Regions from separate parts of the Blautia sp. ZXY-1-B12 genome, predicted to be linked through region 3. Evidence: a T-box and tRNA genes for the amino acid it is inferred to sense, from the RefSeq annotation. Region 3 holds a T-box; the other regions hold tRNA genes.
The links. The T-box of region 3 lies ahead of thrS (threonine--tRNA ligase). A T-box ahead of a tRNA ligase gene usually reads a tRNA of that ligase, here a tRNA-Thr.
Positions count from the first base shown of each region.

Region 1: it has a tRNA-Thr gene. The T-box ahead of thrS (threonine--tRNA ligase) is inferred to sense a tRNA for this amino acid. The anticodon was not compared.
Region 2: it has a tRNA-Thr gene. The T-box ahead of thrS (threonine--tRNA ligase) is inferred to sense a tRNA for this amino acid. The anticodon was not compared.

Region 1 covers NZ_JBWJVP010000275.1:513-12,633, reverse strand. The annotation lists gene AC075L_RS19480 (aspartate kinase) at 1-532, shown strand, start outside; gene AC075L_RS19475 (ATP-dependent DNA helicase) at 890-3,247, shown strand; gene AC075L_RS19470 (serine hydrolase) at 3,378-4,871, shown strand; gene AC075L_RS19465 (sn-glycerol-1-phosphate dehydrogenase) at 5,054-6,328, shown strand; gene ispF (2-C-methyl-D-erythritol 2,4-cyclodiphosphate synthase) at 6,331-6,813, shown strand; gene cysS (cysteine--tRNA ligase) at 6,841-8,250, shown strand; gene AC075L_RS19450 (Mini-ribonuclease 3) at 8,235-8,714, shown strand; gene rlmB (23S rRNA (guanosine(2251)-2'-O)-methyltransferase RlmB) at 8,711-9,448, shown strand; gene sigH (RNA polymerase sporulation sigma factor SigH) at 9,603-10,202, shown strand; tRNA gene AC075L_RS19435 (tRNA-Thr) at 10,316-10,387, shown strand; gene AC075L_RS19430 (Uma2 family endonuclease) at 11,029-11,538, opposite strand; partial or broken gene AC075L_RS19425 (glutamate--tRNA ligase family protein) at 11,941-12,121, shown strand, end outside.
Region 2 covers NZ_JBWJVP010000221.1:528-8,950, forward strand. The annotation lists gene AC075L_RS14640 (ABC transporter ATP-binding protein) at 1-1,183, opposite strand, end outside; tRNA gene AC075L_RS14645 (tRNA-Thr) at 1,818-1,890, opposite strand; gene glgB (1,4-alpha-glucan branching enzyme) at 1,951-4,251, opposite strand; gene AC075L_RS14655 (carbohydrate kinase family protein) at 4,505-5,479, shown strand; gene AC075L_RS14660 (helix-turn-helix domain-containing protein) at 5,622-6,650, shown strand; partial or broken gene AC075L_RS14665 (hypothetical protein) at 6,756-8,423, shown strand, end outside.
Region 3 covers NZ_JBWJVP010000176.1:1,309-13,429, reverse strand. The annotation lists gene prmC (peptide chain release factor N(5)-glutamine methyltransferase) at 1-865, opposite strand, end outside; gene AC075L_RS09795 (DUF1385 domain-containing protein) at 862-1,830, opposite strand; gene rpmE (50S ribosomal protein L31) at 1,905-2,108, opposite strand; gene rho (transcription termination factor Rho) at 2,297-3,694, opposite strand; gene AC075L_RS09780 (COG2426 family protein) at 4,133-4,633, opposite strand; gene hisC (histidinol-phosphate transaminase) at 4,649-5,704, opposite strand; T-box leader at 5,852-6,079, shown strand; gene thrS (threonine--tRNA ligase) at 6,244-8,205, shown strand; partial or broken gene AC075L_RS09765 (carbohydrate ABC transporter permease) at 8,351-8,524, shown strand; gene AC075L_RS09760 (methylenetetrahydrofolate reductase) at 8,642-9,520, opposite strand; gene AC075L_RS09755 (methylenetetrahydrofolate reductase C-terminal domain-containing protein) at 9,546-10,166, opposite strand; gene rsxC (electron transport complex subunit RsxC) at 10,168-12,121, opposite strand, start outside.

The sequences.
Region 1 (12,121 bases), on a different contig from region 3:
CACAAACAGACCGGAAGACAAGGGTACTTTTATTGTTGAGAGCACATGCAAGAAACCGAAATTTACAATCACAGGTATTGCAGGTAAGAAGGGATTCTGTTCTATCAATATTGAGAAATCCATGATGAACAGTGAGGTTGGTTTCGGACGTAAGGTACTTCAGGTATTCGAAGATCAGGGAATCAGCTTTGAGCATGTTCCATCAGGAATCGATACAATGACTGTATATGTACATCAGGATGAATTCGAAGAAAAGGAACAGCAGGTAATTGCCGGAATTCATCGTGCAGTACAGCCGGATTTCGTAGAAATGGAATCTGACCTTGCACTGATCGCTGTTGTAGGACGTGGTATGAAATCCACCAGAGGTACAGCAGGAAGAATCTTCTCAGCACTTGCCCATGCAAATGTAAATGTGAAGATGATCGACCAGGGTTCCAGTGAGCTGAATATCATTATCGGTGTGGAGAACAGAGATTTTGAAACTGCGGTAAAGGCAATTTATGATATCTTTGTAATTACCCAGATCTAATTGAGAATTGCAGGAGCTCCTTCACAGCGGAGCAATTTGTGGATATGATGTTTACCAATCATAGGATAAATAAAATAATGGACCGTCAGAAATCAGCATAGAGATTTCTGGCGGCTTTTTATATTATAGGAAATTACTCTGTAATGTTCCTATAACATAAAAAAGCCCTCCGGGCAGGATCGCACTGCGACGGAGCGGAATTATGTCGCTGAAGCGACCTGTTGCAGGCGGAGAATCCTGCAAGCAGGATTCTTTCTTGAATTCAGGAGTTTTTACATGATGATGAATTCTGTGTTATAATGAACGGACGATGTTGGGTAACTATTTGGTAGCTATTGTTGCGTGAGGTGTTTTGATATGGATAAGCCGGTGGTTCGTATTTCCGTCAGAAATCTGGTGGAGTTTATATTAAGAAGCGGGGATCTTGACAACCGGGGAGGATCTTCTGACAGAGAAGCAATGCAGAAGGGCAGCAGACTGCACAGAAAAATACAGGGCAGGATGGGAAGCCATTACAGAGCGGAGGTCTCTCTTAAATATAAAACAGAATATGAAGATGTAAGTATCCAGGTAGAGGGCAGAGCTGACGGAATCTTCACAGAGGATGGACAGTGCTGGATCGATGAAATTAAGGGTGTTTATGCAGATGTCAGTCAGTTGGAAAAGCCTGTGGAGGTTCACCGTGCACAGGCAATGTGTTATGCCTGGATCTACGCACAGGAGCAAAAAACGGAGAAGATCGGAGTGCAGATGACATATGGGAATCTGGACACAGAGGAGCTTAAGTTTTTCAGAGAAGAATATACGCTGGAAGAACTCAGACTGTGGTACCAGAATCTTTTGGACAGGTATCATAAATGGATCGCATACCAGCTTGCATGGAAAAAAGAACGGAATGCGTCCATGAGTGATCTGGAGTTCCCTTTTGAATATCGTGAGGGACAGCGAAAAATCGTATCCGGTGTATATCACACTATATCCACAGAAAGACAGATTTTTGTCCAGGCACCTACAGGAGTAGGAAAGACCATGTCCACGATCTTTCCTGCAGTGAGAGCAGTTGGTGCAGGGCTGGGGGAAAATATTTTCTATCTTACAGCAAAGACCATTACCAGGACTGTGGCTGAAGAAGCTTTCTCCATATTAAAGGAGCATGGACTGAAATTTAAAGTGATAACCATTACCGCGAAGGAAAAGCTGTGCTTCTGCGATAAAACAGAATGCAATCCTGAGAACTGTCTGTGGGCGAGAGGACATCTGGACAGAGTGAATGATGCTGTTTTTGAACTGTGGACCACGCAGGACAGCTATGACAGGGATACTCTGCTGGAATATGCGAAGAAATGGCAGGTGTGTCCCTTTGAAATGTGCCTGGATCTGGCAGTCTGGGTGGACGCTGTGATCTGTGATTATAATTATGTATTTGATCCCAATGTTTATCTGAAAAGATTTTTCGGGGAGGGTACTTCCGGAGAATACATTTTTCTGATTGATGAAGCTCACAATCTGGTGGACAGGGGAAGGGAAATGTACAGTGCTCATGTGGACAGAGCGGATGTACTGGAGGCGAAGAGACTGGCCGGGGATTACAGTAAAGGTCTGGTGCGAGCACTGGAAAAAGTGAACAGACAGCTTCGAATTCTGGAAAAGGAGTGTACAGAGTATGAAATCCTGCCAAATCCCGGAGCAGTTTCCCTGGGAATGCTTCAGGTGATGGGGGAGATGGACAAGCTTCTGGAGGAACTTCATGGAAAGGAACTTCCGGAGCAGTTGCTGGAATTTTACTTCTGTGTGAGAGATTTCCTGAACATTGATGAACTTCTGGATGAAAATTATGTGGTTTATACAGAAATGGGAGAAGGGGGAAAGGTGATTCTGCGGCTTTTCTGTGTAAATCCTGCAGCAAATATTCATAGATGTCTGGAAAAGGGAAAAAGTGCGGTTTTCTTTTCTGCGACTCTGCTTCCCATGGATTATTACCGTACACTTTTAAGCACCAGAAAGGATGACTATGGGATTTATGTGACTTCTCCTTTCAGGCAGGAGAACAGGTGCATTCTCACAGGACGGGATGTGAGCAGCAGGTATACCAGAAGAGGATATGAGGAATATCACAGGATCGCATCTTACATTGCCAGAACTGTATGGACAAGAAAAGGAAATTATATGGTATTCTTTCCTTCTTATAAATTTATGGAAGATGTTCTGGAGGTGTATGAGAATGAGTTTTCAGCGGAATGGGTTCGCTGTATTTCGCAGACATCGGGAATGAATGAGAGGGAGAAAGAGGAATTTCTGGAGGAATTTTCTGCATCAGAGGGAACACTGGTGGGATTTTGCGTAATGGGCGGGATTTTTTCAGAGGGGATTGACTTGATGGGAGAGAAGCTGATCGGAGCGATCATTATAGGAACCGGTCTTCCTCAGATCGGAACAGAAAGGGAAATCCTCAGACAGTATTATGATAAAAAAGGTGTGAACGGATTTGATTATGCATACAGATATCCGGGGATGAATAAGGTGCTGCAGTCAGCCGGGCGTGTGATCAGAACCCAGGAGGACACAGGGATCATACTTCTGCTGGACGAGAGATTTGCAGGGAAAGATTACAGGAATCTATTTCCTGCTGAGTGGTCTGACAGGGGAAACTGTACTTTAAATACTGTGGAAGAACAGCTGGGAAGCTTCTGGAAGAGGATCAGAGAAAAGAACTGAACTGAACACTGATACTGAGATTCTGGTCTTTGCTGGAAAAAAGATAAAAATCTTGCTATCCTGAATAAAACAATATATACTTTGCTTACTGTGAATGGGATGTGAAAAGAAACCGTAAAAGGAGTTTTGCATGAGAAAAAATAGACAAACAGCGAAATATTATATTAAAAGTTATATCATAGCCGGAAGTCTGGCCGGAGCCATTTCCATGGCACTGGTTTTGCCGGTTCCTGTTATGGCTGCACAGCAGAGTCTTGCATCTGTCACCGGGCAGGCACAGATTCAGCCAATGGGAGACGGAAGCGGGAAATATATGATGAAGAGTGACGGATTTTACTGTCTGGATGTGAATGGCGCCGGAAGTACCCAGGCGGAGATCCATTATTTTCAGGATTATGAGATAGACGGAACTGTATTTGACGGATATTATTACCATGATACAGATGGGAAATTCAAAGCCTGCAGTCCTCATATGGAGCATCTGAAAGGTGTTGCAGTGTTTGGGGATAAGACAGATGAGGAAGCTGATACACAGAATGCCCAGGAGGCAGAGAAATTTGACGGATATTACTTTGTGAACAATCTGGGGCGTCTGTCAGCAGCACCGCAGGTAAGGTATATTGACAATCTGGCAATAGACGGGATTACTCTGAACGGATATTATTATTTTGATGAAAATGGCAGACTGGTAACCGAGCCTGGCATCCATTCACTTGAGATGGACTGTTATGAAATGAATTTTGACGGGAGCTATTATTTTGGCGGTACAAATGGCGCCCTGCTTCAGGAAAGCACAGTGACGGATGATGGTTTTATTGTGGATGATACGGGAAAGATCGTGAATATGGATGATCTTGGGATGGATAATCTGAAGCCTCAGCTTGAGAAGATGCTGTCCGGATATCAGGGAACCTGGAGTGTTTATGTGAAAGACCTTAATGAAGAAAAGGAAATCCTGATCAATGATACTTCCCTTTATTCTGCAAGTCTGATCAAAGCCTTTGTAATGGCAAAGACATATGAGGACATGGAGCAGGTAAAGGCAGATGAGGCAAAGAAATTAAATACTGCAGATACAAAAACTGTAGATGTAAAATTAAATGACCTGCTGTGGAATATGATCACAGTCAGTGACAATGAATCCTGCAATGAACTGGTGAAGCTTCAGACAGATTCCCTTGATTTCAAAAAAGGTGCGGAGGATATTAACAAATATCTGGAAAAAGAGGGCTATACAGAGACAAGTGTGCAGCACACCCTCCATCCTGCAGCATCCGCACAGGAGAGTCTGGGTGGCAGAAACATGACTTCTGTAAAAGATTGCGGCACTCTGCTTGAAAAAATCTACAAGGGGGAATGTGTCAGCAAAGATGCATCAGAAGAAATGTTAAATCTTCTGTCAAATCAGGAAAACACCTGGAAAATCCCCCAGGGACTTCCGGATGGAATAAAATCTGCCAACAAGACCGGCGAGACAGATCAGGATCAGCACGATATCGCAATTGTCTATGGCGAAAAGACAACTTATATCCTATGTGTGATGTCTGAAAACTGCCCGGAGAGTACGGCGGTGACGAACATACAGAATATTTCAAAGATTGTATATAATTATTTGAACCTGTAGCCGCCAGACCTGCGCGGAATGATTGATTTTTATAGGAAAATCATGTATAATACCAACGAACTATGCCTATAGAAAAAAAGTTTAACCGAATCAGGTTGTGAAACAACTATTCAATTATGAGCAGATAGTCAAACGGATGATTTTATCCGCTTGATTCAGGAAAGTCAGGAGGAAGAATTTAAATGCGAGTTGATGCGGACGATTTTGCCCGACCTTGCAGCTGCGGCAGGGAACACCAGATTGCAGTGAAAGAGATTTTGATAGAAGCCGGAGCTGTAGAGAAGCTTGAAGAAGAGATGTCAGAGGGAATGCTCAGAGAGTACATATCCCCGCTGGTCATCTGCGATACCAATACCTATGCAGCAACAGAGGAACTTATGGAGGATATCTATGACAGGTGCCAGGTACTTGTTCTGGATGCAGAGGGACTTCAGGCAGACCGGCATGCAATAAAAATTGTGGAGAACAACATGGAAGAGGACATTGACCTGATCCTTGCAGTAGGAGCAGGCACGATCCATGATATCAGCCGTTATATTGCACATAATTACAAAGTACCTTTCATTTCAGTGCCTACCGCAGCAAGTGGAGATGGATTTGTAACAACAGTAGCAGCAATGACCCTGGATGGAGTAAAGAAGACTGTGCCTTCAGTAGCTCCGATCTGTGTATATGCAGATACAGATATTTTTTCAAAAGCACCACAGCGCCTGACTGCAGCCGGGATTTCAGATCTGATGGCGAAATACATCTGTCTTGCAGACTGGAAGATCGCGAACCTGGTCACCGGAGAGTATTTTTGCCGCGAAACTGTAAAGTTGGAAGAGAAAGCGTTAAAAACTGTGAAATCTTCGATTCAGGATATTACAGAGGGAGAGGAAGATGAATGCGAACAGCTTATGTATGCATTGATTCTTTCCGGACTTGCAATGCAGATGATTGGTAATTCAAGGCCTGCGTCCTGTGCAGAGCACCAGGTCACACATCTGTGGGATATGGAAGTGATCAATGGTCCGCTGGATGCACTCCACGGAGAGAAGGTTTCTGTAGCAGCACTTCTTGTACTGGAAGAATACAAGCGTATCGCTGCAGCCATCACACAGGGACGATGTCACGCAAAACCCTATGAGAATGAGGACGAGGAGCTTCTGAAAGAAACTTTTGGAAAAAAAGGACTTCTGGAAGAAATAAGAAAAGAAAACGAGCCGGAATTGTTAGAAACTATTTCACCCCAGCATCTGGAAAAATGCCTGAACGGGATAGAGGAGATTATTGATGAGCTTCCCAGTGAACAGACTATGTTCCGTTTGCTGGAGAAAGCCGGATGCGCGAAAACCGTTTATGATATCGGACTCGATGAATCGGCTGTTTTGCCAAGCCTCAGACTTGCTCCTTATACAAGGAGACGGTTAAGCTTATTGAGAATCAGCAAGATGCTGGATATAAGAGGAGAATGATTATGCGTGTTGGAATGGGATATGATGTACACAGGCTGACCGAAGGCAGAGATCTGATCCTGGGTGGTGTGAAGATAGACTGGGAGAAAGGTCTCCTGGGACATTCAGATGCAGATGTACTGATCCATGCAGTTATGGATGCACTTCTGGGAGCAGCAGCACTGGGCGATATCGGAAAACATTTTCCTGATACAGACCCTGCATATAAAGGGATTTCCAGTATTCTGCTGCTGGAGCATGTGACGAAGCTTTTGAGAGAACACCACTATGAGATCGGAAATATAGATGCAACGATCATTGCACAGAAACCAAAGATGGCACCTCATATTCCACAGATGAGAGCCAATATGGCGAAAGCAATGGGAATCAATGAGTCTCAGCTGAACATTAAGGCCACTACAGAGGAAAAACTGGGATTTACGGGAAGAGAAGAAGGAATTGCGTCTCAGGCAATCTGTCTTCTTAATGAAAGAAAAGAGAGTTAATGATAGAGAAAACTGGAGGAATAGAACATGAAACTTTTTAACACACTGACACGTAGAAAAGAAGAATTCGTACCTCTCGAAGAGGGAAAAGTTCGTATGTATGTCTGCGGTCCGACTGTATACAACCTGATCCATATCGGAAATGCACGTCCGATGATCATTTTCGATACCGTACGCCGATATATGGAATACAAAGGCTACGAAGTGAATTTTGTATCCAACTTTACAGACGTTGATGACAAGATTATTAAGAAGGCTATCGAAGAAGGTGTAAGTGCGCAGGAGATTTCCGAGCGCTATATTGCTGAATGCAGAAAAGATATGGACGGCATGAATGTGAAGCCTGCAACAACTAATCCGCAGGCAACACAGGAAATCGACGGAATGATCAGTATGATCCAGACTCTGGTTGATAAGGGATATGCTTATCCGGCAGCAGACGGTACTGTTTATTTCAGAGTTAAGAAGTTCAAAGAATATGGCAAACTTTCGCACAAGAACCTGGATGATCTGCAGTCCGGCTTCCGTTCTCTGCAGGTATCCGGTGAAGACCAGAAAGAAGATTCACTGGATTTTGTTCTCTGGAAACCGAAGAAAGAGGGAGAACCATCCTGGCCTTCACCATGGTGTGATGGACGTCCGGGATGGCATATTGAGTGTTCTGTTATGGCGAAAAAATACCTTGGTGATGAGATTGATATCCATGCAGGCGGAGAAGACCTGATCTTTCCTCACCATGAGAACGAGATCGCACAGAGTGAATGCTGCAACGACAAAATCTTTGCAAAATACTGGATGCACAATGCATTCTTAAATATTGATAACAGAAAAATGTCCAAGTCTCTTGGAAACTTCCGTACTGTTCGTGAAATCAGTGAACAGTATGACCTGCAGGTGCTTCGTTTCTTCATGCTGAACGCCCATTACAGAAGTCCGCTGAATTTCAGCGCAGATCTGATGGAAGCTGCAAAGAATGCATTAGAACGTATCACAGATGCAGCAGCAAACTTAAAGGACAGAAAAGCAGCAGCACAGACAGAAACTGCAACAGATGCAGAGAAAGAACTGCTTGCACAGGCACAGGAATTCGTAAAGAAATTTGAAGAAGCTATGGATGATGATTTCAACACAGCAGATGCACTGGCAGCAATTTTTGAACTGGTTAAATTTGCAAATACAAATGTATCAGAGGCAAGTTCCGCAGAATTTGCAGGAGCACTTCTTGACACAATGGTGAAATTATGCGATGTACTTGGTCTGAAGGCTGTGAAAACAGAAGAAATCCTTGATAAAGAAATCGAAGACCTGATCGCAGAGCGTCAGGAAGCAAGAAAAGCAAAGAATTTCGCAAGAGCAGATGAGATCAGAGATGAGCTTCTGGCTAAGGGAATCATCCTTAAGGATACCCGCGAGGGAGTAAAATGGAAGCGAGCTTGAATAATATGAGTGAGACAAACGGGCTTAATGAAGAGAGTTTAAGTAGTTTGAAAGGTTTGCTTAATCAGGTATTTCATTTGGAGGATAAAGACTTACGAACCTATTCTCCGCTGACATTGGCGTATATCGGAGATGGCGTCTATGAACTGGTGATCCGCACGATCCTTGTAAAAAAAGGCAACTGTCCGGTAAACCAGCTTCACAGAAAAGCCAGCAGTCTGGTTAAGGCAGGAACTCAGTCTTCCATGATGGAAGTGATTGAGCCCATGCTTACAGAGGAGGAACACAGCGTTTACAGAAGAGGAAGGAATGCTCATTCTCCTACAATGGCCAAACATGCAACTATGGCAGACTACCGCAGGGCAACAGGGTTTGAAGCTCTGATGGGCTATTTATATTTAAAAGATGATTTCAGCAGGATCATAGAACTGGTCCGTGTAGGGATCGGAGAGGATAAGATATGAGTGAACAGATAGAAGGACGCAATGCGGTTCTGGAAGCCTTTCGTTCCGGCAAATGTGTAGATAAGCTTTTTATCCTGGACGGATGCCAGGACGGACCGGTCCGCACTATTGCCAGAGAGGCAAGAAAAAAAGATACGATTATTAATTATGTGGCAAAAGAACGTCTGGATCAGTTAAGCGAGACAGGCGCACATCAGGGCGTGATCGCTCAGGTGGCAGCCTATGAATATGCAAGTGTAGAAGATATTCTTGCGAAGGCAAAGGAAAAAGGAGAAGATCCCTTTATCTTTATCCTGGATAATATTGAGGATCCTCATAATCTTGGTGCGATCATCCGTACAGCAAACCTTGCAGGTGCACATGGGGTGATTATTCCCAAGAGAAGAGCAGTTGGACTGACTTCCACAGTTGCCAAGACTTCAGCAGGTGCATTAAACTATACACCTGTTGCAAAAGTTACCAATCTGGGACATACCATCGATGAACTGAAAGAACAGGGCATGTGGTTTGTATGTGCAGATATGGGCGGTGAAACCATGTACAATCTTAACCTGACAGGTCCGATCGGCGTAGTGATCGGCAATGAAGGTGAAGGTGTAAGCAGACTGATCCGTGAGAAGTGTGATTTCGTGGCATCTATTCCTATGAAGGGTGACATTGATTCCCTCAATGCATCTGTGGCAGCCGGAGTACTTGGATATGAGATTGTACGTCAGAGACTGCAGAAGAAATAAGTTTATCTCAGTCTGAGATAAAGGCTTCGTGAGGATGTGCAGCGATTATTAAGAGGAATTTTTGCAGCAGAAAATTATTCCACAATATTGTTATGCTATAAGAAGCCCTCTGGGCGAATGATAGAGATTTTCAGAAAACGGAAGGGTTAAATTGATGAAACAGTATGACGGAATTAAAGATGAAGAATTAATTTCCCGTTTCAAAAACGGGGAATCAGAAATCCTCGACTATCTGATGGAAAAATACAAGAACATGGTCCGCAAGAAAGCAAGGACCATGTTCCTGATAGGCGGGGAGAACGATGACCTGATACAGGAAGGCATGATCGGACTGTTTAAGGCAGTCCGCGATTACCAGCCGGACAGGGATGCTGCATTCCAGACCTTTGCCAGTATATGTGTGGACAGACAGATCTACAACGCCATCCAGAGTTCCAACAGGCAGAAGCACCAGCCGCTGAATTCCTATATTTCCCTCAGCGAACAGGATGGGGAAAATGAAGAACATCTTGGAGATAACTGGGGAGAGAACCCGGAGTCTATCATTATTGACCAAGAGAATGTCCAGGATCTGGAGCAGGAGATAACAGCAACGTTAAGTCCAATGGAGAACCAGGTTCTTGAATATTATCTGGCAGGAAACGGATACGGAGAGATTGCCTGGATCATGGGAAAAACACCCAAATCCATAGATAATGCATTACAGCGTATCCGAACCAAGATCAGAGAGCAGTTGGAGCAATATCAAAAATAGAAAGATATCTGTATAAAACCCAAAAATAAAAATCAAAAAGTTAAAAATAGGGATTGACAATACAAACAAGTTCTGGTAGTATATTTAAATGTGAGCGGTAAATCCGACACAATGCTGATGTGGCTCAGAGGTAGAGCACTTCCTTGGTAAGGAAGGGGTCACGGGTTCAATTCCCGTCATCAGCTTGCTAAGAATGGCTTATTTACTGGGTTTGTGAGGTGCCAGTAAATCAAAGTTACTCAAAAAGTTACTCAAGATAATCAGGACATAGGTTCTGATTATTTTTTTTGTGCAATTTGCAGTTCCGGGATACTGCTCAGAATTGCAGTTTTTGTACTGAGACTCTTCCTATTCCTGAAGATGATTTTAGGATGATATACTCGAATAAACCCAGTATTATTTTATAAACTTCTAAGAACTGTTTGTACTTCCAGAATGACAAGAGATATGTTATACTTACAGTGTTGTCCAACCGATACCCGGCAACGGGAGGAGGTGAAGTCTATATGGAGAATCTTGCTGTTTCTTTTCTTGTCACCTTTATGGCAAGCATAGCTGCCTATTATGTTTGCAAATGGTTAGACGGAGATAAGTAGGGCAACACTAACCTGGCAGTTTCTTGTCTGCCATAAAAAATAAGAAGAAGCCCCCAGTATTCGCACTACTGAGGGCTTCATTCTTTTTGTCTACATGGACTTGCTATTTCTTTTCGCCTACTGGCATTATAGCATATGCAGATCAGGAAATCAATATGCAAGTGATTCTGAAACATTCTGAAACAAATAAAAAGAGTAAACTATTTCCTTGGTTTATGCCTTATTTTTCGTTAATATTCACCAATGTCGAACAGCTCGTCAAAGGTTATCTTCAGATTCGGAAACATAACCAGATGTAAATCTTCTTTATTCTGGGCTGTGACAGTCTTATAAAGATACGGATAACCAGTGCCATCTTCTTTGAAATCGAAGAGATAAATCTCTACAGATTTTTTTCTCCAGTCAACGATCCAATACTCAGAGACACCGACCTTGCAATAAATATCCATCTTTTCATGTCGATCATATTCTTCTGTGGCATTGGACAAAACTTCCATCACAAAGCGGGGAATGCCAGTGAAAGAAATGTTCTTACGGTCTCTCAGGTTACAGATGATTGATACGTCAGGAATGATTACTTTATCATCATTTTCACGCCATTCATACTGAACACCATCACCAAAGACACGACATAAGCTGTCTTTGATTTGGCTGCCGATCTTGATAACAAAGTTATTGATAACCATAGAATGTTCCAGGTAAGTTTTACTTAAATCTTCAATTGGTAGTGCATTACTCATATTGCCGCACCTCCTTGATATGTTGATATAATTATAATATTTTGCAAGATGTTAGTCAAGGATATGAGCTGCTGAAAGAGAGTGCAGATGAAGTCTGAGAGTTACTGTTCACACACCACTGTCCCGCGAGGTGTTTTGGCATGAATATGCAAAATCCCGAGACATACAAGCCAAAATTCCATTGCCGCAGGCAATCTGGAATGAATTTTGGCTACGTTACTGTGAACGGAGTGAACAGTAACGTCTGAGAAATATAAGGCCTGTCACTGTTGTGTAAACGGTTGACAGATGGAATTTCCAATGATAATATAAATTCATTCGACATAAAAAATATTCAGTTGTATTTTTTATATATAGATGTGTGAAAAAACAGTATAAAATACGACAACAGGAGGGAAGAAGATGGAGAACGAAACAGTTTCCAAAAATTTTATTGAGAATATCATTGATAAAGATTTAGCAGAGGGTGTTTATGACACCGTGCATACACGTTTCCCACCGGAACCGAATGGATATCTTCATATCGGTCATGCGAAATCTATTCTTTTAAACTATGGTCTTGCACAGGAATATAACGGCAAGT
Region 2 (8,423 bases), on a different contig from region 3:
GTCCTCCCTGTCTACCAGTACTGCATCTGTCGGCAGAAAAACTGCATCTCACTGTCTGGCCTTCTGCTACGGATGCGTCGATTCCGTATCTGCTGGCGATCAACTGTGTACCATCACTCAGCTTCAGAGTTACACGAAGCTGACCTCCTGCGAAGTTCTTCTCTGTAACAGTCGCCTGTAAACCCGATATACTATTCGTATCATGTATATCCGAAATCCCGCCTGCCACACTTATATCAACAGTGTCTCCGTTATCTGTACCGGTATCACCGATTGCGGCAGCTTCCTGCAACAATATATTTTCACTTCTCACAGCCAGAGTTACGTTCTCTCCTGCTGTAAGGTGCTGTTTTGCCCCTGTATTCTGCTGACTTGTTTCAAGCTTTACAATTACCTTGTCATTTCCAATTTTTACGATTGCATTCTCTCCCTGAATACTCTCTGCAACTCCATGCAGGATATTCGCATTTCCTACAAATGTTGCCACATAACTGGTCTTTGGATGATTATAGATTTCATCCGGTGTTCCGATCTGCTCAATACGTCCGTCCCTCATCACCGCAATCCTGTCAGACATGTTGATAGCTTCTTCCTGATCATGAGTGATATAGATAAATGTAATTCCCAGTTTCTTCTGCAGATGCTTCAGTTCTATCTGCATCGCGCGGCGAAGCTGCAGATCCAGTGCTCCCAGCGGCTCATCCAGAAGCAGAACTTTGGGATTATTCACCAGTGCTCTCGCAATGGCAACTCTCTGTTTCTGACCGCCCGAGAGTTCGGAAGGCTTTCTTTTTTCATATCCTTCAAGCTGCACCAGTTCCAGCATCTGAGAAACTTTTTTCCTGATCTCACTCTTAGGAACTTTTTTCAGTTTCAGACCATAGCCAATATTCTCCGCAACATTCATATGTGGAAAGAGGGCATAATTCTGAAATACTGTATTCACATCCCTCTGGTTCGGCTCCAGACCTGTCACTTCCCTGCCATCCAGCCAGACACTTCCTGCATCGGGCTGTTCCAGACCGGCAATGATTCGCAATGTTGTCGTCTTGCCGCATCCCGAAGATCCCAGCAAAGTAATAAACTCCCCTTTACTGATCTCAAGACTGATATTATCCAGAACTGCTTCGCCTTCTGTAAAACTTTTCTTTATCTCCTTCAGTTCAAGTGAAACCTCTGCCAACTATACTCAGCTCCTTTCATATAAAAAAGATACCTCTTTATACTAAAAAAGATACGAAACCACGCGTAAAAGCTCTCGCCCCTACATCGGTTTATGCCAATGCTGACGCCTGTTACAGTGCCAGTCTCTGCATGGTTTCGCATCTGTATATGTCCATTTTTCCAATTATAGATATATCCGGTCCGTCCTGTTCCATCCAGTCTGCGTGCACTCCTGACCATGATGTCCACATAAGAAAACCGGAAATCAACCATTCTTCTTGATAGATTCCCGGTCATTATTTATTTGGTATAATCCAAAAGTTATATTAAAGGATAGGCCCGAGATTGTCAAGTAAATTTGTTACTGTTCACTCCGTTCACAGTAACTTAGCCAAAATTCATTCCAGATTGCCTGCGGCAATGGAATTTTGGCTTGTATGTCTCGGGATTTTTGCATATTCATGCCAAAACACCTCGCGGGATAGTGGCGTGTGGACAGTAACGTAAATTTCTCTTTACAATCATTTCAATTCCTACCGGCAATTTTAAGGTACTCACCATACGAACCTCCATAAAAACATAAAAAATCCACTATACTCTGCTTTTCAGTATAGCGGATTTTCTATAAAATTACAATTGCCCAATATCTTTCAAGCTGAAAATGAGACTCGAACTCACGACCCCTTCATTACGAGTGAAGTGCTCTACCGACTGAGCTATTTCAGCTTATGCTGTAATCTGTCAGAAATTGATAATTCTGACAGCCACAGCATTTAGTTTATAATATTATTTCTTCTCTGTCAAGTCCTTTTTGACCGGTATTTTCTCCTCCGTTTTATTCACTATTTGGGGTGCTTCTTTTGTCACCTTTTTCGTCACCGGTTTCACTGCAGTTTTTACAGCTGCTTTTGTTTTCCCGGCAGCCTTTCGTACAGTTCTTGTCTTGGTGATGGATTTCTTGATCTGGCTGTGCTCGGCAGCAGGCTTTTTCTCAATTTCTTCCGGAGTGCAGGTAAAGACTGCCACGCCAAGTGCCGGAAGCTTTACTGTGATGGAATACTCTCTCTCATCACACTCAGCCTTCTTCGCTGCTTTAACTCTCGTATTTACTACACCATTACCACCGTACTTTTTATCATCACTGTTAAAGATTTCTTTATATTTGCCGGCAAAAGGAACTCCCACATTGTAGTTTTCATATGGGATTGCCGCGAAATTGCAGACAGCCAGAACAGTTTCTTCCGGTTTCTCTGTCTTTCTCATGAATGCGATCACATTCTCCTCATACTTCATCAGCTGAACCCATTCAAATCCATCATATTCATCATCCAGCTGATAAAGTGCAGGATGAGCAAGATACATATTATTGAGGTCTTTGACAAATACTTCCAGTTCCTTTGGCATATCTTTATCCGGTGCCATCATCTTGCATCCCGGATGAAGCATCATATAAGCATAAGCCTCTCTGATCTGCGCATTCTTCTGTTCTTCACTTCCCGGCAGCTTATCCGCGAAATCCTTCAATGTACCAACATCCCTGCTGCCAAGCGTCAGAATATAATGTTCGCAGTATGCATAGAGCATGGACATAGTCAGCTGATCATGGTAATTCTTTCTCTCAATAGGATCCTTGCTCAAATATTCAAGCAGATCTTTTGTCCATCCGCCACTCCACTTATAGTCAAATCCCAGATGGTCATTCTCCACACTGTCTGTCAGCTCCGGCCAGAGTCCGTTCTCCTGAGCAACTAAAAGCAATCCGGGATTTCTCTCCTTTATCACAGAATTCAGATGCTTCAGAAATTCCAGAGCATCCAGATTTTCATTGGTTCCGTAAATATTAGGTGTCCACTCTCCCGGATTTCTGCCATAATCCAGATACAGCATGGCATCCACATCGTCCATACGCAGACCGTCAGCATGGTAGACCTCAGCCCAGAAGCAGGCATTGGAGATCAGGAAATCTTTCACCATCGGGCTTCCGTAATTATAGAGCAATGTTCCCCAGAACGGATGAATGGCCTCTGCCGGATTCTGTCTCTCATAAAGAGGTGTTCCGTCAAATTTCTCCAGACCGGAGGCATAACGCGGGAACTGTGCAGGTGTCCAGTCCAGAATCACACCGACCCCCGCCTGATGCAGCTCATCTACCAGCTTCTGAAAATCCGCCACGCTTCCAAATCTGGAAGTAGGTGCATAATATGCATATGTAGAATAACCACCTGTAATATCATCCAGATATTCCATCACAGGATGGAGTTCCACATGGGTAAAATCTTCCTCTGCCAGAAATTCCACCAGTTCCTCAGCGGATTTCCATTCCTCCAGAGATGTTTCATATATAGAAACCGGCTGTTTCCTGTCATCAAATCTGTGACGCTCTTTCATCCAGTCTCCGTCATTCCACTGAAAAGCACTTACATCTGCTACAACAGATGCTCCCTCAGGATCATGGTCTGCACTGTTCCCATAAGGATCAGCCTTTAACAGAACTTCGCCGCCTTTGACTTTAATTTCATATTTATAATGTGTCCCTGCCTCTACCCCGGGTACAAACAGCTCAAAGATACCGGACATAGGCATACGATGCATAATAGTCGCACGTCCGATCCATCCATTAAAATCACCTGCAATATTTACACTCACTGCGTTCGGAGCCCAGACAGCAAAAAGAGTACCTTTCACTCCTTTAATCTCCATTGGATGAGCGCCCAGCTTCTTATATGCCTCATAATAAACACCTGCGCAGAAAGCCTTCTCCTCTTCCTCTGTGATCTGGCATGGAAAAGCATAGGGATCATAACATTCTGTCTCTGTCTCTCCCATTTTTATAAGAAATCTGTATTCCGGCACCTTGCGTACAGGAAGCAATACTGCAAAATATCCGGCCTCGTCCTCTTTCTCGCAGACATAGGTTTTCTTTCCGCTGATCACACTGACTTCTTCTGCATCAGGAAAAAATCCCTGAATAAGAACTCCGTCCTGTGTGATCCTTGGTCCCATCACATCTCTGGGAGCAGTTTCCTCTCCATACACAATAGCTTCAATCCTCGGCCAGTCCATATAGCCGTATACTTTTTCGTCCATAGCTGCGTTACCTCCCCGATTGTCAGAAATACGATGATCGGTTACCCTTACCGGCAGCGTATTTATGGTACATTAAACGTCACCTGTAAACAATAACAAATCAAGTTATGTTTATTTTAGCATCTTTGCACAAAAAAATAAAGAAAATTGTTTGACAAATTCCCTTTCCTGCGCTAAATTTATGTTATTAACTATGGAAAGAATCTTGTTCCGGATACTATGCTTCTTTCCATCACAACAAGGAGGATACAAAATGGGAAACAAAGCCTTTGACGTAACCGCATTAGGCGAATTATTGATTGACTTTACTGAAAACGGAAGCAGCGCACAGGGGAATCCAATGCTGGAAGCCAATCCGGGCGGTGCTCCATGCAACGTGCTTGCAATGCTTGAGAAGCTTGGCAAAAAAACTGCATTCATCGGCAAAGTCGGAAACGACATGTTCGGAACCCAGCTTAAGAATGCCGTAGAGGAAGTAGGAATCGACACCCGCAATCTTGTAATTGATAACGAAGTACATACAACACTTGCATTCGTACATACCTATCCTGACGGAGACAGAGATTTCTCCTTCTACCGTAACCCGGGTGCAGATATGATGCTCACCAAGGATGAAATCCAGGAAGACCTGATCAGAGATTCCAGAATCTTCCACTTCGGAACTCTTTCTTCCACTCACGAAGGAGTACGCGAAGCAACCCGCTATGCCATCGATGTTGCAAAAGAAGCCGGATGTATCATCAGCTTTGACCCGAATCTTCGTCCGCCATTATGGAAATCTCTGGATGACGCAAAGGCAGAGATCGAATACGGCCTTGGCAAATGCGATATTCTGAAAATCTCAGATAACGAAGTTGAATTCCTGTTCGGAACTACAGACTATGACAAGGGTGCCGCACTTCTGAAAGAGAAATACAACATTCCGCTTATCCTTATCACACTTGGAAAAGACGGAAGCCGCGCTTACTACAAAGACATGAAAGTGGAAGCTGCTCCTTTCCTTCAGGAAAAGACTATCGAGACAACAGGTGCAGGCGATACCTTCTGCGCAAGTTCCTTAAACTATGTTCTGGAACATGGCCTGGACAATCTGACAGAAGAGAACTTAAAAGAACTGCTCACATTCGCAAATGCGGCAGCTTCTCTGATCACCACACGCAAGGGTGCTCTTCGCGTTATGTCCACCAAAGAAGAGGTTCTTGACTTTATGAAATCAAGAGGATGTTAATTTATATATTTCCTTAACGGACAATAATGAAGCCCGCTGCACTGCCAGACAGGGCTTCATTTTAATTCCTACATTTACACCGGACTGTTTACGCTGATACCGGTTCCGGTTTGTTACTATTATATAAGGATGTGTTTTTACAATGAATTCATCAGATAATTTTCAGGATTCTGCTCTTTCCCGTCTTATGCCCTTGATGAACAGTTCTTTTACTCCCGGACAGGCACAGGCTACTGTGGATAATTTTCAGGATCCGGATCAACGGCAGATTGCACAGGCTGAATTATATTATTTCTCAGGACGTGCAGAAGAATGCAGAAATATTGCGGAACTTTATCTCCAGGACAAAGATCTCTGTCTGCGCCTGTCCGCAGCACTTTTATATTCTTTTTCCAATCTTACTCTGGGCAATCCATCTGCTTCCAGAATGGGATTCAGAAATATTCAGGAATGTCTTCTTGTTGCAAAAGACAGTTCTGCACCAAAAGGAGCCATGGCTTCCTGTGTTTTCGCCAACTATCTGGCCATGGTACTGATGCATCTTCCCACAGACGGACTTCCTCCTCTTCAGGATTTTCTGCCATCTTTACCTTCCGGGCTTCGCGCTTATGCTGTTTATGTCCTCGCTCATAACGCTTATCTTCACAAAGAATATAAACGGGCGCTGGGATTATGTCAGTCTGTCTTTCTGATGCTTGACGGCTGCTACCCTGTTGCCATGGAATATCTCTACTGCGTGATCATTATGTGTCTGATCAACCTGAAGCAGCAGGATGAGGCCAGAGAAGCTCTGATAAAAGCATGGAACATGGCAAAACCGGATGGATTTCTGGAACCGTTTATCGAATATCATGGGTTGATGCTTGGACAGATTGAAGCCTGCATCAAACCTGCAGAACCGGAGAGTTACAGACAGCTTTCCCAGGCAGTTATTGCCTTCAGTCGTGGTTGGATGGCTATTCATAACCCACAGCTTCAGTCCTCTGTTACAGATAAACTGATGCCTATGGAATACTCCATAGCCATGCTCGCAAGCAAAGGCTGGACCAATCAGGAAATCGCAAAACAACTGTCTCTGTCCCCCAATACGATCAAACATTATCTTTCCCGCATTTTCCATCTGCTAGGTATAGAAAAACGCGAAGAATTGAAACCATTTGTAAATAAATAATGGCAAAAAGGCACTTTTTTGCCTTCTAACGGGCATTATATAATTTCATTCCATGATGTATAATATCCCTATAAACATATATTTTATAACAGGGAGGCGATCTTTATGAGAAAGAAATTATTAGCCGGGGTTATGGCACTTGCACTGTGTTCCACAAACATGCTCCCCCAGGCTATATTTGCGGGGGAATTTACTTCCGGGAATCTGGAAGAGGTAACTGAAGAAACTCCTGAAATCTTTACAGATGAGGAGCAGGATACGGCAAAAGAAGCATCTGAAGATATTTCCGTATTCAGCCCGGAAGATGTTCCTGCATTCAGCGACGAAACAGAAAATGTCCTGGCAGCTGCACAAGGTGAGGGAAATGGCGAAATTAATCTATCTAACAATTCCAAAGTTAATAATGGAATCTATAAAATTGACGCTGCAGGAACATACAAATTTACCAGTAACAATCAGGTAACCGCAAACCGAATTGTAATTCAAAATATCAATTCAAATCAGGGTAAAGTTGAAATTCACCTGAACAACTTAAATATTAACACTTCTAATGGTCCTGCTTTGTATATTATGGATAGTGTCAAAGTCGAAGTCCTCATATATTTACAAGGTAACAATGAATTGATAACGACTAACAAATCTTCTGCAGGTTTACAGAAGAACAATAGCTCATTACTTACAATAAGTAATGAGCCAGGCAAAGATACCGGATGTCTAGATGCGTCAAACAAAGCTATGGACCAACCTTATCCGTTTTCGTCAAAACTGGAACCGGCTGGTTATGGTGCCGGAATCGGCAGTGGCATGAATGAGTCGTTTGTCTCTAATATCGTTATTTCAGGTGTCTCTGTAACAGCAAGTTCCACTTCTGGCGCTGGTATCGGTAGTGGTTTGGCTTCAAATGCTGGTATCAGTGGCAATTGCTCTGATATTACTATTTCTAATAGCACTGTGACTGCAACTTCCACTTCTGGCGCTGGTATCGGTAGTGGTCAGGCTTCAGGTAATGGTATCAGTGGCAATTGCTCTAATATTAATATTTCTAATAGCACTGTAACTGCAACTTCCATTGATGGCGCTGGTATCGGTAGTGGTCGGGCTTCAAGTGGTACAGGTAGTGATACCAGCGGCAATTGCTCTGACATTACTATTTCTAATAGCACTGTGACTGCAACTTCCACTTCTGGCGCTGGTATCGGTAGTGGTTTGGCTATTGGTGGTGAAGATAGCTCTAATACCAGTGGCAATTGCTCTAATATTAATATTTCTAGTAGCACTGTAACTGCAACTTCCACTTATGGCGCTGGTATCGGTAGTGGTCATACTTTAGGTGGTGCAGGATGCACTAATACCAGTGGCACTTGTTCTGATATTTTTATTTCCGGCGGATCAGTAAAAGGTTCTTCCATTGGCTGTATTCCTCGTCAGTCTCAGAACGGAAGCCAGCTATATCTGTGTGAAATTTCAAATACAAGCTCTTCTACGGTAACAACTATAGATGACAAACCTTGGACGCCATCCAGCCATCTCTCAGATGGCAATCTGTATGCCTGGCTGACTGGAGAAGATCATTTTGTAACTGTTGGAAGTAAAAATCGATGTTATATTTTTACGTCAGGCACATTCACCCAAAAAGGCAAACATACTATAACCATTAATGATTTTAACTTTAACCCGCCTACTGACCTTACATATGATGGCAATTCCAAACCTGTTACTGTTATTCCCAAGGTCAGCTTTAAGGATATGGCAGAAAATATTACAGTAAAATAT
Region 3 (12,121 bases):
GCAAAAGAGCTGCCACATCTTCTCCCTGGCTGCATCCGATTTCATACAAAAGCCAGCCACCCGGAACAAGATGATCCTGTGCCTGTTTCGTGATAGCCCTGTAAAAATAAAGTCCATCTTCCATACCATCCAGCGCCATACGCGGATCATGCAATTTTACTTCATCCATAAGATCTTCAATTTCCGCCGTAGGAATATATGGCGGATTTGATATAATCATATCATAAGCTCTGCTATAATTTCTATTACTATTTTCGCATTCTGTCATTTTTACAGTATCTTTTACAGCAGTCCTTTTCATATACTCTGTTCCGTACACAATGTTCTGCATTTCAGAAAACAGATTACTCTGTACGAATTCCGCATGCTCTGCCACTTCCAGTGTCCGTGCATTCCGCACAGCCACTTTCAGTGCCTCATCTGACAGATCCACGCCTGTTCCGTGTGCATCAGCTCTCTCCTTCAGAATACTGATAAGAATACAGCCGGATCCTGTACACATATCAAGAATATATGGATTTTTCACAGCTTTCATGCATTCAAGAGCGGACTCCACAAGTGTTTCCGTATCCTGTCTGGGTACCAGTACATTCTTATCCACATAAAATTCATGCCCCATAAAAAAAGCCTGATGCGTCAGATGCTGCAGCGGTATGTGTCCCGCACGTCTGCTGATCAGTTCCAGATATCTTTCAGCAACACTTTCTGTGACACTTTCTTCTCCGTATGCAAAATAATACGCCCGGCTTTTTCCTGTGACATATTCCAGGAGAAGCCAGGCATCCAGCCCGGCTTCCTTAATCCCCGCCTGTGCAAGGATCATCTGTCCTTTTTTTAATAATCCTGTCAGAGTTTCTCCGTTCATTGTTCTGCTTCAACTCCAAATTCTTCCTTCAGATATGCTTTCCAGTCAAAAACCGCCTCTACAGCCCTAATCGCAACCTCTGCCATATCTGCTGTCGGTTCCTTAGTTGTAAGTTTCTGCATTGCCAGACCCGGTTTACTGAAAAAGTCAGCAAGTTTGCTGTCTGATCTTCCAGCCCACTGAATAATCTCAAAAGATATTCCTGCTACAACCGGCACCATAAGAAGTCTTCCAAACAGTCTCACCCAGTAAAATGGAACCAATACAAAAATAAAATGCAGAAAAATGCTGACCAGCATAACCAGAAACAGAAAACTGGTTCCACATCTCTTATGCAGTCTGGAGCTTGCAAGAACATTATCCACCGTAAGCGGCAGTCCATGTTCCACGCAGTTAATGCACTTATGCTCTGCTCCATGATACATAAATGTTCTCTGAATATCCTTCATTCTGGAAATCAGAAGCATATATCCCATAAACAATGCAAGCTTTACAAATGCCTCAACTATTGTAACTGCAAATTCCGAAGCGCCAACCCTTCTGCAAAGACTTGCAAGGGCGTATGGCAGCAACATAAAGGCGGCAACTGATACCACGATCGAGACAGCAACTGTCACATATAACAGCCATTTGAACTGCTTATCTTCTTTTGCCTTTTTTGCAGCAAGCTCCTCTTCTGAAAGAGCAGCATTCTTCTGCTTATCCTCTTCGTCCTCCTCATCCCCTGCGATCTCCGCTGAATACATCAGACATTTTGTGCCGACCACCAGAGAATCCACGAAGCTTACCACACCTCGGATCAGTGGATATTTGAGAAATTTTGCATTTCCGAATACACATTTGTAATCTTCTACTTTTAATTCAATCTCATTGTCCGGTCTGCGGACAGCAATGGAATATTTATCCTTATGGCGCATCATAATGCCTTCCATTACAGCCTGACCGCCGATGTTCGATGATTTCATTATATTTCTCCCAAAGAAACAAGAAAGGCTGAGATTTCCCAACCTCAACCTTCTCAATTCTTACTATATTCTGATTATTTGTTCAGGCCGTATTTCTTATTAAACTTATCGATACGTCCACGAGCCTGAGCTGCTTTCTGCTGACCTGTATAGAATGGATGACATTTAGAGCAGATTTCTACGTGGATGTCCTGTTTTGTAGATCCTGTTACGAATGTGTTACCACAGTTGCAGGTTACAGTTGCCTGATAATAATTAGGATGGATTCCTTCTCTCATGATTTTCACCTCTCTGTAAAGATTCTATTTTCTATTCGTATTCATTTGACGAATTTACTATTAAACAGCTTTATGAGTATAACATATCGTCCCATGGAATGCAAGTTATTTTAAAATTTATTTTAAAATTTATTTAATATTTTTGTTACTGAGAACGGAGCGAACAGTAACTGTTTTTTTACAACGTTTCAGATAAACTTCTGTTTTTTTACAGTCTGCACAAATTCAGCATTATTTTTTGTACGGGTAAACATATTCAGGATCTGTTCTACCGCATCTTCTGACTTCATTCCATTGAGGGCTTTTCGCATAATGTAAACCGCTTCCTGTTCTTCTTTACTCAGCAGCAGATCCTCTCTTCTTGTACCGGATTTCTGGATATCAATTGCAGGGAATACCCGCTTTTCTTGCAGTTTTCGGTCAAGCACCAGTTCCATATTACCGGTTCCCTTAAATTCTTCATAAATTACATCATCCATTTTACTTCCCGTATCCACAAGCGCTGTAGCAAGAATAGTAAGGCTTCCGCCCTCTCTCATATTTCTGGCCGCACCAAAAAAGCGTTTCGGCATATGAAGAGCCGCCGGGTCCAGACCACCGGAAAGAGTTCGTCCGCTGGGCGGTATGATCAGGTTGTATGCCCTTGCCAGTCTTGTAATAGAATCAAGAAGAATTGTAACGTCTTTTTTATGTTCCACCAGACGACGTGCACGTTCTATTACCATTTCAGACACACGTTTATGATGTTCCGGAAGCTCATCAAATGTAGAATAAATGACTTCCACATTATCGCCACAGATGGCCTCCCTGATATCTGTAACCTCCTCAGGACGCTCATCGATCAGAAGAATGATCAGATGCATGTCCGGATTGTTTCTCAGAATAGACTTTGCCACATCTTTCAGCAAAGTTGTCTTACCGGCTTTCGGAGGAGATACGATCATTCCTCTCTGTCCTTTACCGATAGGGCTGATCAGATCTACGATCCTCATGGCAACTGTGCCGCCCGGTCTTTCCATTATCAGTCTCTCATTTGGAAAAATCGGTGTCATATCTTCAAAATTATATCGTCTCTGCCCTTCACTGGGATGGAATCCGTTGATAGAGGTCACATATAGCAGGGCACTGAATTTCTCTCCCTGTGTTTTGATACGGATATTCCCCTTAATAATATCACCTGTTTTCAGGTTAAATCTGCGTATCTGAGAAGGTGATACATAAATATCATTTTCCCCCGGAAGATAATTCTCACATCGGATAAACCCATATCCATCCGGAAGTACCTCAAGGATTCCGTCTGCTCTCTCTCCACTGTCAAGCTGTACTGCCTCTGCCGGGGCATGATACTGTGTACGTTCCAGTGTTTTGTTATACTGGGGGATTCTCTCTCCGTTACCTTCCACTTCACTCTGCTGCGGTTTCTCCCGGACTGTTTCCTGTTTTTTTGTCTCACCTTCCAGTTCATCTTCGTGAAGCATTCTCTCGATCAATTCCGGTTTTCTCAATGCTGAAACCCCTTTTAATCCTCTGGCTTTTGCCAAATCCTTTAAAGTTGCCAGTGATAATGATTCATACTTTTCTCTCATAAAATAATCCTCTGCTTTTTGTTTTGATTGTTAATATTGATAATTATTTTTATTTTTGTTTTTTTGACTTCCTATGTATCTGAGCAATTTATTCTTTATTAACTTTTCCTGTAACAGTTAGTGGGATAATCTGTCTGAAGTGACACGAATATCAGATCTGCAGCAATGCATATCGCAGGAAAATTATACTCCTGCTCCTGTGTCGACAAGTTAATTCCTGTAGTAATCCTGTCTGCACACCGGTATCTTTATATTTATCTTAGCACATCTTCTTCATAATTGACAATACCATATTATTCCAAATCTTTATTATTGGCAAGCTGTTTTATACGTCATAAAACTGATATTATCGACATAAAAGCAGAAATCCGGAGACATAAAATATGTCCCCGGATTTCCGGTAAATCAGATATTAATAACACTTATTTAAGAAGACAATTAATGTACCAGATTTCCCACTAATCCATAAGAAACAATATACATAATGACAGTTGCCATAATAATGCCACAAAAAATTGCCAGAGAGGACTTCTTAATATCAATTTCCAGAAGAGATGCAATCAGAGATCCTGTCCATGCCCCTGTTCCCGGAAGCGGAATTCCCACAAACAGCATCAGTCCCCAAAACTCATATTTCTTTACCTGATCACTTTTTCTCATTGCCCTGTCTTCCAATTTCATAACAAGTCCCCGAAAGAGTTTCGTCTTTTTTAAAACCTTGAAAATCTGTCTGATAAACAACAGAATAAACGGAATAGGAATAATATTTCCAACAATACACAGTGGAATTGCCTTTGCAGCCGATATCTTAAGTAAGGATGCTGCAAGCAATCCTCCCCTGAGTTCCAAAAGCGGAATCATTGAAATAATAAAAACTGCCCCTTCCGGTGAAATATATTGTGACAGATTCTGCGAGAACCAATGTACCAGTGCTTCCATAAAACCTCCTAACTTTTACTTCAGATAATCCTTCAAAAAATCAATAAATTTCTGCATTTCTTCCTTTGTTCCAACTGTGATACGAAGGAAATTGTCAATTCTGTCCTTCTGGAAGTAACGAACATAAATATGCTGCCCTCTCAATGCCTCAAAAAGTTCTTTCGCAGGACAGGTTTTATGCGTAGCAAAAATAAAGTTAGACATAGAATCCTGAAAAGAGAATCCCAGTGCCTTCAATTCTTTCTTTGTCCATTCTCTTGTCTCTATGATTTTATTACATGTCTCATCAAAATATGCTTTATCTTCAACTGCCGCCACACCTGCAGCAATCGCTGTACGGTCCATAGTATAAGAATTAAAAGAATACTTCACATCATTCAGGAATCTGATCAGTTTCTCATTTCCACACGCAAAACCAATTCTCATCCCAGCCATAGAACGTGACTTGGAAAATGTCTGTACGACCAGAAGGTTGTCATATTTTTCAATCAATGGAAGCGCCGACTGACCACCAAAATCCACATAAGCCTCGTCCACGATCACAATCACATCAGGATTATGGCGGATAATATCCTCCACTTCCTCCAGCGGCATCTCCACACCTGTCGGCGCATTCGGATTCGGGAATACAATTCCTCCGTTTTCTCTGAAATAATCTTCCTTCCTTATATGAAAGTTCTCATCCAGTGCCGGTCTCTCATATGGAATGCGAAACAGGTCTGCCCATACATCATAAAAAGAATATGTGATATCCGGAAAAAGAACCGGCTTCTGTGAATTAAAGAATGTAAGGAAACTCATGGCAAGCACATCATCGGAACCTACTCCCACAAAAACCTGTTCATCCTTCAGCCTGTAATTCTTTGCAATGGCATGTACCAGTTCTCCTGCTGTAGGATCCGGATAAAGTCTCATAGTATCTGTATCCATCTCCCTCAACGCCTTCTCCACTCCAGGTGCCGGCGGATACGGATTCTCGTTGGTATTCAGCTTGATCATATCCGGCTGATTGGGCTGCTCGCCTGGTGTATATGGTATTACTTTACGTATATTTTCTTCCCATCTGCTCATTTATCTGATTCCTTTCATGTTTTTTATTGTTTTTCACTTTCGTCAGTATAACATTAATCTCTATTTTCGTAAATCAACTTTTTGCATTTTACTGATTGACAAACCCACTTTGCAAGTTTATAATAGGCGGCAGAAAAGATAAGAAGGATCAAAACGTTGAAGAGAAGAGTACGCTGAGGAACGTTACAGAGAGAAATGTATACCGGTGCAAGCATTTCATCGCGAACCAGCCGAAGACCACCTCTGAGTGACTTTAATACAGTCCGGTGATTCCGTTACCATCGAATGAAGCGGTTCTGATCAGATGATTTATCCATCAGTAATGTATCAGAACAACCGGGGTGGAACCGCGAGTAATGTTATCTCGTCCCCTACAGTATTTAACCGTACTGTAGGGGATTTTTTTATTCTTTCTTTTACCCCTTCGCAGTACAAAAAACTGTTACTGTTCACTCCGTTCTCAACAACACGCTCCGTGGGATATCAACAGTGAACAGCAACTATAACAAATCCATACTAACGTAAAGGAGATAATCATCATGATCGTAACATTAAAAGACGGCTCAAAAAAAGAATACGCTGAAGCAAAATCCGTAATCGACATTGCTTACAACATCAGCGAGGGACTTGCACGTGCTGCCTGTGCAGGAGAAGTAAACGGAGAAGTTGTAGACCTGAGAACAGTTATTGACAGTGACTGCGAATTAAACATCCTGACAGCAAAAGATGAAAAAGGACTTGCAGTTCTCCGCCATACAGCATCCCACGTACTTGCCCAGGCAGTACAGACCTTATTCCCGGATGCAAAGGTTGCTATCGGACCTTCTATTGATACAGGATTCTACTATGATTTCGACTGCCCTCCATTCTCCCGTGATGACCTGGATGCAATCGAAAAAGAAATGAAAAAGATCATCAAAAAAGGCGCTAAGATTGAACGCTTCACAAAATCAAGAGAAGATGCCATCGCATACTTCCAGGAGAAAAATGAACCATACAAGGTAGAACTTATCGAAGATCTTCCGGAAGGCTCCGAAATCTCTTTCTATTCCCAGGGAGACTGGACAGACCTCTGCGCAGGTCCTCACCTTATGAGCGTAAAGGGTGTAAAAGCATTCAAGCTTCTCTCCTCCTCCAGCGCCTACTGGAGAGGCAGTGAAAAGAACGCAATGCTCACACGTATCTACGGAACAGCTTATGCTTCCAAGGATGAGTTAAAAGAACATCTGGAACAGATGGAAGAAGCAAAAAAACGCGATCACAATAAACTTGGACGTGAAATGAAAATCTTCACAACTGTAGATGTAATCGGTCAGGGACTTCCACTTATCATGCCAAACGGTGTAATCATGATGCAGGAGCTTCAGCGCTGGATTGAAGACGAAGAAACAAAACGCGGATATATCAGAACAAAAACTCCGTTAATGGCAAAGAGCGACCTCTACAAGATTTCCGGACACTGGGATCATTACAAAGAGGGCATGTTCGTTCTCGGCGACGAAGAAACAGACAAAGAAGTATTTGCGCTTCGTCCTATGACATGCCCATTCCAGTACTATGTATACAAAGCAGAACAGCACAGCTATCGTGATCTGCCTCTTCGTTACGGTGAAACATCCACTCTGTTCCGTAATGAGGATTCCGGGGAAATGCATGGTCTGACACGTGTGCGTCAGTTCACGATCTCCGAAGGTCATCTGATCGTAAGACCTGACCAGATGGTAAAAGAATTTAAAGACTGTATCGCACTTGCACAGTACTGTCTGCAGGTTCTTGGTGTAGAGGAGGACGTAACCTATCACCTTTCCAAATGGGATCCTAACAACAGAGAGAAATACATCGGTGATGCAGAAGTGTGGAATCAGACAGAAGCTCATATCCGTCAGATGCTTGAAGAACTGAACATTCCATTTACAGAGGATGTTGGAGAAGCTGCATTCTACGGACCTAAGGTTGATATCAATGCCAAAAATGTATACGGAAAAGAAGATACAATGATCACGATCCAGTGGGATGCTCTTCTTGCTGAACAGTTTGATATGTACTACATCGATGAAAATGGTGAGAAACAGCGTCCATACATCATCCACCGTACATCCATGGGATGCTATGAGAGAACACTGGCATGGCTGATTGAGAAATATGCAGGTATGTTCCCGACTTGGCTCTGCCCAGAACAGGTTCGTGTAATTCCGATCTCTGAGAAATTCCACAACTATGCCGCCAAAGTGGAAGCACAGTTAAAAGAAAACGGAATCCGCTGCTCCGTTGACCAGCGTTCCGAGAAAATGGGCTACAAGATTCGTGAAGCACGTCTTGCAAGAGTTCCATATATGCTCATCGTCGGTGCCAAAGAGGAAGAAGAAGGCAAGGTTTCCGTAAGAAGCCGTTACCTCGGTGATGAAGGAATGAAAGACCTTGGTGATTTCCTTGCAGCGATCAAAGAAGAAATCAAGAATAAAACAATCCGCAAAATTGAAGTACAGGAAGAGAATAAATAATCTTCCCTTTCAGATAAGTACAGAAACTGTTATTTCTGTTAAAAACAGGGCTGTCGTCAATGAACTTTTGGTTCATACGACAGCCCTGTTTTATTATTCTTTCACTTTTTCCTCAAAATATCAGCATTTTAACCGAATCAAATAAAAGAAAACACTTCCCGTGCTGATCGCACAGCTTCGAAGCGCAGACTTTCTGAAATTCGACATGGGACAGGTGTATGTAATGATCGCCTTTTCCATCTTCCCGGTCATCATTGTTTACATTCTTCTTTCCAGATTCATTGTAGAAGGTGTTTCCGCAGGTGCGGTCAAGGGTTAAATACAAAAAGCTGTCTGTTCCGGATGCAGATACCTCCGGAAGCCAGACAGCTTTTTTAATTATTTACAGTACTGTTCTGTAATGATGTTACTGTTTACAGCTCAGAGTTTTATTTTCTTAAATCTCAGCCAGTTTCAGCAGATCCGGGATCTTGGATTCCCAACCAAGTGCCATGATATGTACACCCTGACAGTATGGCTTGCACTCTTTGATGATACGTGCAGCGATCTCAACACCTGTGATACCTGCTTTTGTCTTTTCTTTGTCTGCTTTCAGTTCCTCGAGCATTTCGTCCGGAACATGAATGCCGGCAACGTTGTTGTTCATGAATTTAGCCATTCCAGCGGACTTCGGAATGATGATACCAACCTGTACAGGTTTTCCGAACTGTTTTGCTTTTTCCATAAATTTGATGAATTTCTCCGGCTCAAATACTGCCTGTGTCTGGAAGTATTCTGCACCTGCAGCTACTTTTCTTTCCATTTTTGCAAGCTGTGCGTCAACGGAATCGCTGCATGGAGATACAACAGCACCCTTGGAGAATTTTGGCGGCTCACCAACCAGTTCGTTTCCGCCAAGATCCACACCGGATTCCAGAAGCTTCACTGTGTGAAGAAGGGATACGGAGTCAAGGTCGAATACAGGTTTTGCCTGTGGGTGGTCACCCATCTTTGTATGGTCACCTGTAAGGCAGAGGATGTTGTCAATACCCAGCATTGCAGCGCTGAGAAGATCAGACTCCAGAGCGATACGGTTTCTGTCACGGCATGCCAGCTGGAAGATCGGATTCATGCCTGCATCCTTGAGAACTTTACACATTGCAAGAGATCCAAGACGCATAACAGAAGACTGGTTATCAGTTACGTTAACTGCATGAACATCCTTGAGGTATGTTTTTGCTTCTTCTACCAGTTCATCTACGTGGATTCCTTTTGGCGGTCCTACTTCTGCAGAAACTACAAATTCACCACGGTCGAATAATTCTTTCATTTTCATTGTACATTGCTCCAATCATTATAATCTATTTTAATTCATCGTCTGTTGCAAAGTTATGAATCTGTGTCGGACATTTCAGCGCGTCAAGGCGTCCGATCTCTTTCAGACGTCTGTAGATGCGTTCCCATCCACATTCCATTTCGCTGTCCACTTCACATTTACCGTTCTTGGAACCGCCGCACTGGCCATTCACAAGGCTCTTTGAACATGCTGTGATCGGGCAGATTCCGCCTGTCAGGTTCAGGTAGCATTCACCGCACTGGTCACATTTGTACTCTAACGGTGTCACGCCCTGGAAACCTGGTACCGGGTATGTATCGCAGGCTGCACAGACCATCTTATCTTCCAGATATTCTGAAACGGTCTGTACACCAACACCGCAGGAGAATACCAGAACCAGATCTGCTTCCTGGATCTTGCTCATATGTTTCTTAAGACGTAATTCCATATTTTCCGGATTACAGATGTAATCAGTTGTCATGATTCCTGTCACATTTCCTTCAGCTGCAAGTTCCTTCTGAAGTCGGGCAGCTTCTTTTTCCGGAAAACGAACTTCCTTACATCCATGACAGTTGATAATGAAAACTTTCTTTCCGGCTGTCAGTGATGTAATCGCTTCTTTTGCTTTTAACTGGGTAATCAACATATTACTTCATCCCCCTTACTGCATTTTTTCCGGCTTTGATACTGTTAATGATCGGAATCTTGGAAGAACAGATATACTGACAGCATCTGCACTCAACACAATCCATAACGTTCATGTCTTTCATGCCCTGCCAGTTCTCGTCTTTCGCATATTTCACGAAATACAGAGGTGAAAGCTCCATCGGACAGACATCTACGCAGCGTCCGCACTTGATACACGGCTGTTCTTTTGTCTCATCCGGTTCAACGGCAATGATACCATTGGAGCCTTTCATCATCGGTACATCCAGTGTGTTCAGAGGGAATCCCATCATTGGTCCGCCCATCTTAACCAGAACATCGTCATCTGTAAATCCGCCGCAGTAATCGATCAGCTCTCTTACGCTTGTACCGATCTTGATAACGAAGTTTCCAGGATTCTTGATCTTCTCGCCTGTTACTGTAGCAACACGCTCAACCAGAGGCATTCCTGTCTGGATCGCATCGGAGATTGCTTTTACTGTACTGATATTATCTACTACAACGCCGACATCTGCCGGAAGACCGCCGCTTGGAACAATTCTTCCCATAACTCGCTTAATGAGAGTTTTCTCAGCGCCCTGCGGGTATTTGGTTCTTGCAACAAATACTTCCATGTTTCCGATGTCAGCAACTTTTTTCTGCATTAATTCAATGGCATCCGGCTTATTGTCCTCGATAACGATGATACCCTTCTCGGCACCTGTTGTCTTAAGGACTGCTTTCAGGCCAAAAATAATGTCATCTGCATACTCAAGGAGTACTCTGTGGTCTGCTGTTAACAGAGGCTCACATTCACATCCGTTGAGAAGGATGGTATCTACCGGTTTTGCAGGTTTAAGTTTGACACAGGTCGGGAAACCTGCACCGCCCATACCAACGATTCCGGCTTCACGAATGATATCAATGATCTCATCCGGAGTAAGATTGTCAAGATCACCATGTGGCTGTACGGATTCGTGCAGAGTATTTTTTCCATCCGATTCAATAACAACAGCCATCACTTCGCTTCCACGTGTGCCATGCATACGCGGTTCAACAGCAACTACGGTTCCGCTTACGCTGGAATGTACCGGAGCACTGATAAATCCGGCAGCTTCACCGATCTTCTGACCAACTTTTACAGTGTCACCAACCTGAACGATCGGATTAGCCGGTGCGCCCAGATGCTGTGACATGGAGATTACAACTGTCTTCGGATCCGGGAATTTCTTCAGAGCGATGTGCTCACTGAATTCCTTGCGTTCTGACGGATGAACACCGCCGTAATATCCGTCCAGTCTTTCTTCTCTGATGGACTTCACATAGTCGTTGATCACTTTGAAATTAACTTTGGAGAAATCACGAACCTGTACAGGCTGGTTTAAGAATTCTTCCAGACGTCCCTGTTTTGCAAGTCTCTGGTAAATCTTCTCCCATGCACAGTCTTTATTCGGATCTACTTCGCATTTTCCATTCTTTGCTCCACCGCACTGTCCATTGACAAGACTCTTTGAACAGTCAACGATCGGACAGACACCTCCGGTAATGTTCAGATAACACTGCGCACATGCGTCACAGCTCTTCTTGGTAAGTGCCATGCCATGATGACCTCTGTAGTTAAGGGTGTTGCTTGCAGCAACTACCGGCTTACCTGCCAGATCCGCAACGGTCTGAATACCAAGGCCACAGGAAATTACTACTACATTCTCTGTACCTTCCGGAATCAGATCCTGTAATTTTCTTTCTGTGTGCATCTTGTTGCATAAGAAATCAAATTTTGCACTGCCTGTAACATTCTTTCCCTGATCTGCAGCGAATTTCAGAAATTCGTCACAATCCGGTTCGTCAACAGTTTCAAATTCTTTGAAACATTTGTTGCAGGCAATCACAAACAGGTTGTCCTTACCGTCAAGCACTGATGCAAGTTCATCACTGCTTTTCAGTTTGTACTTAGTA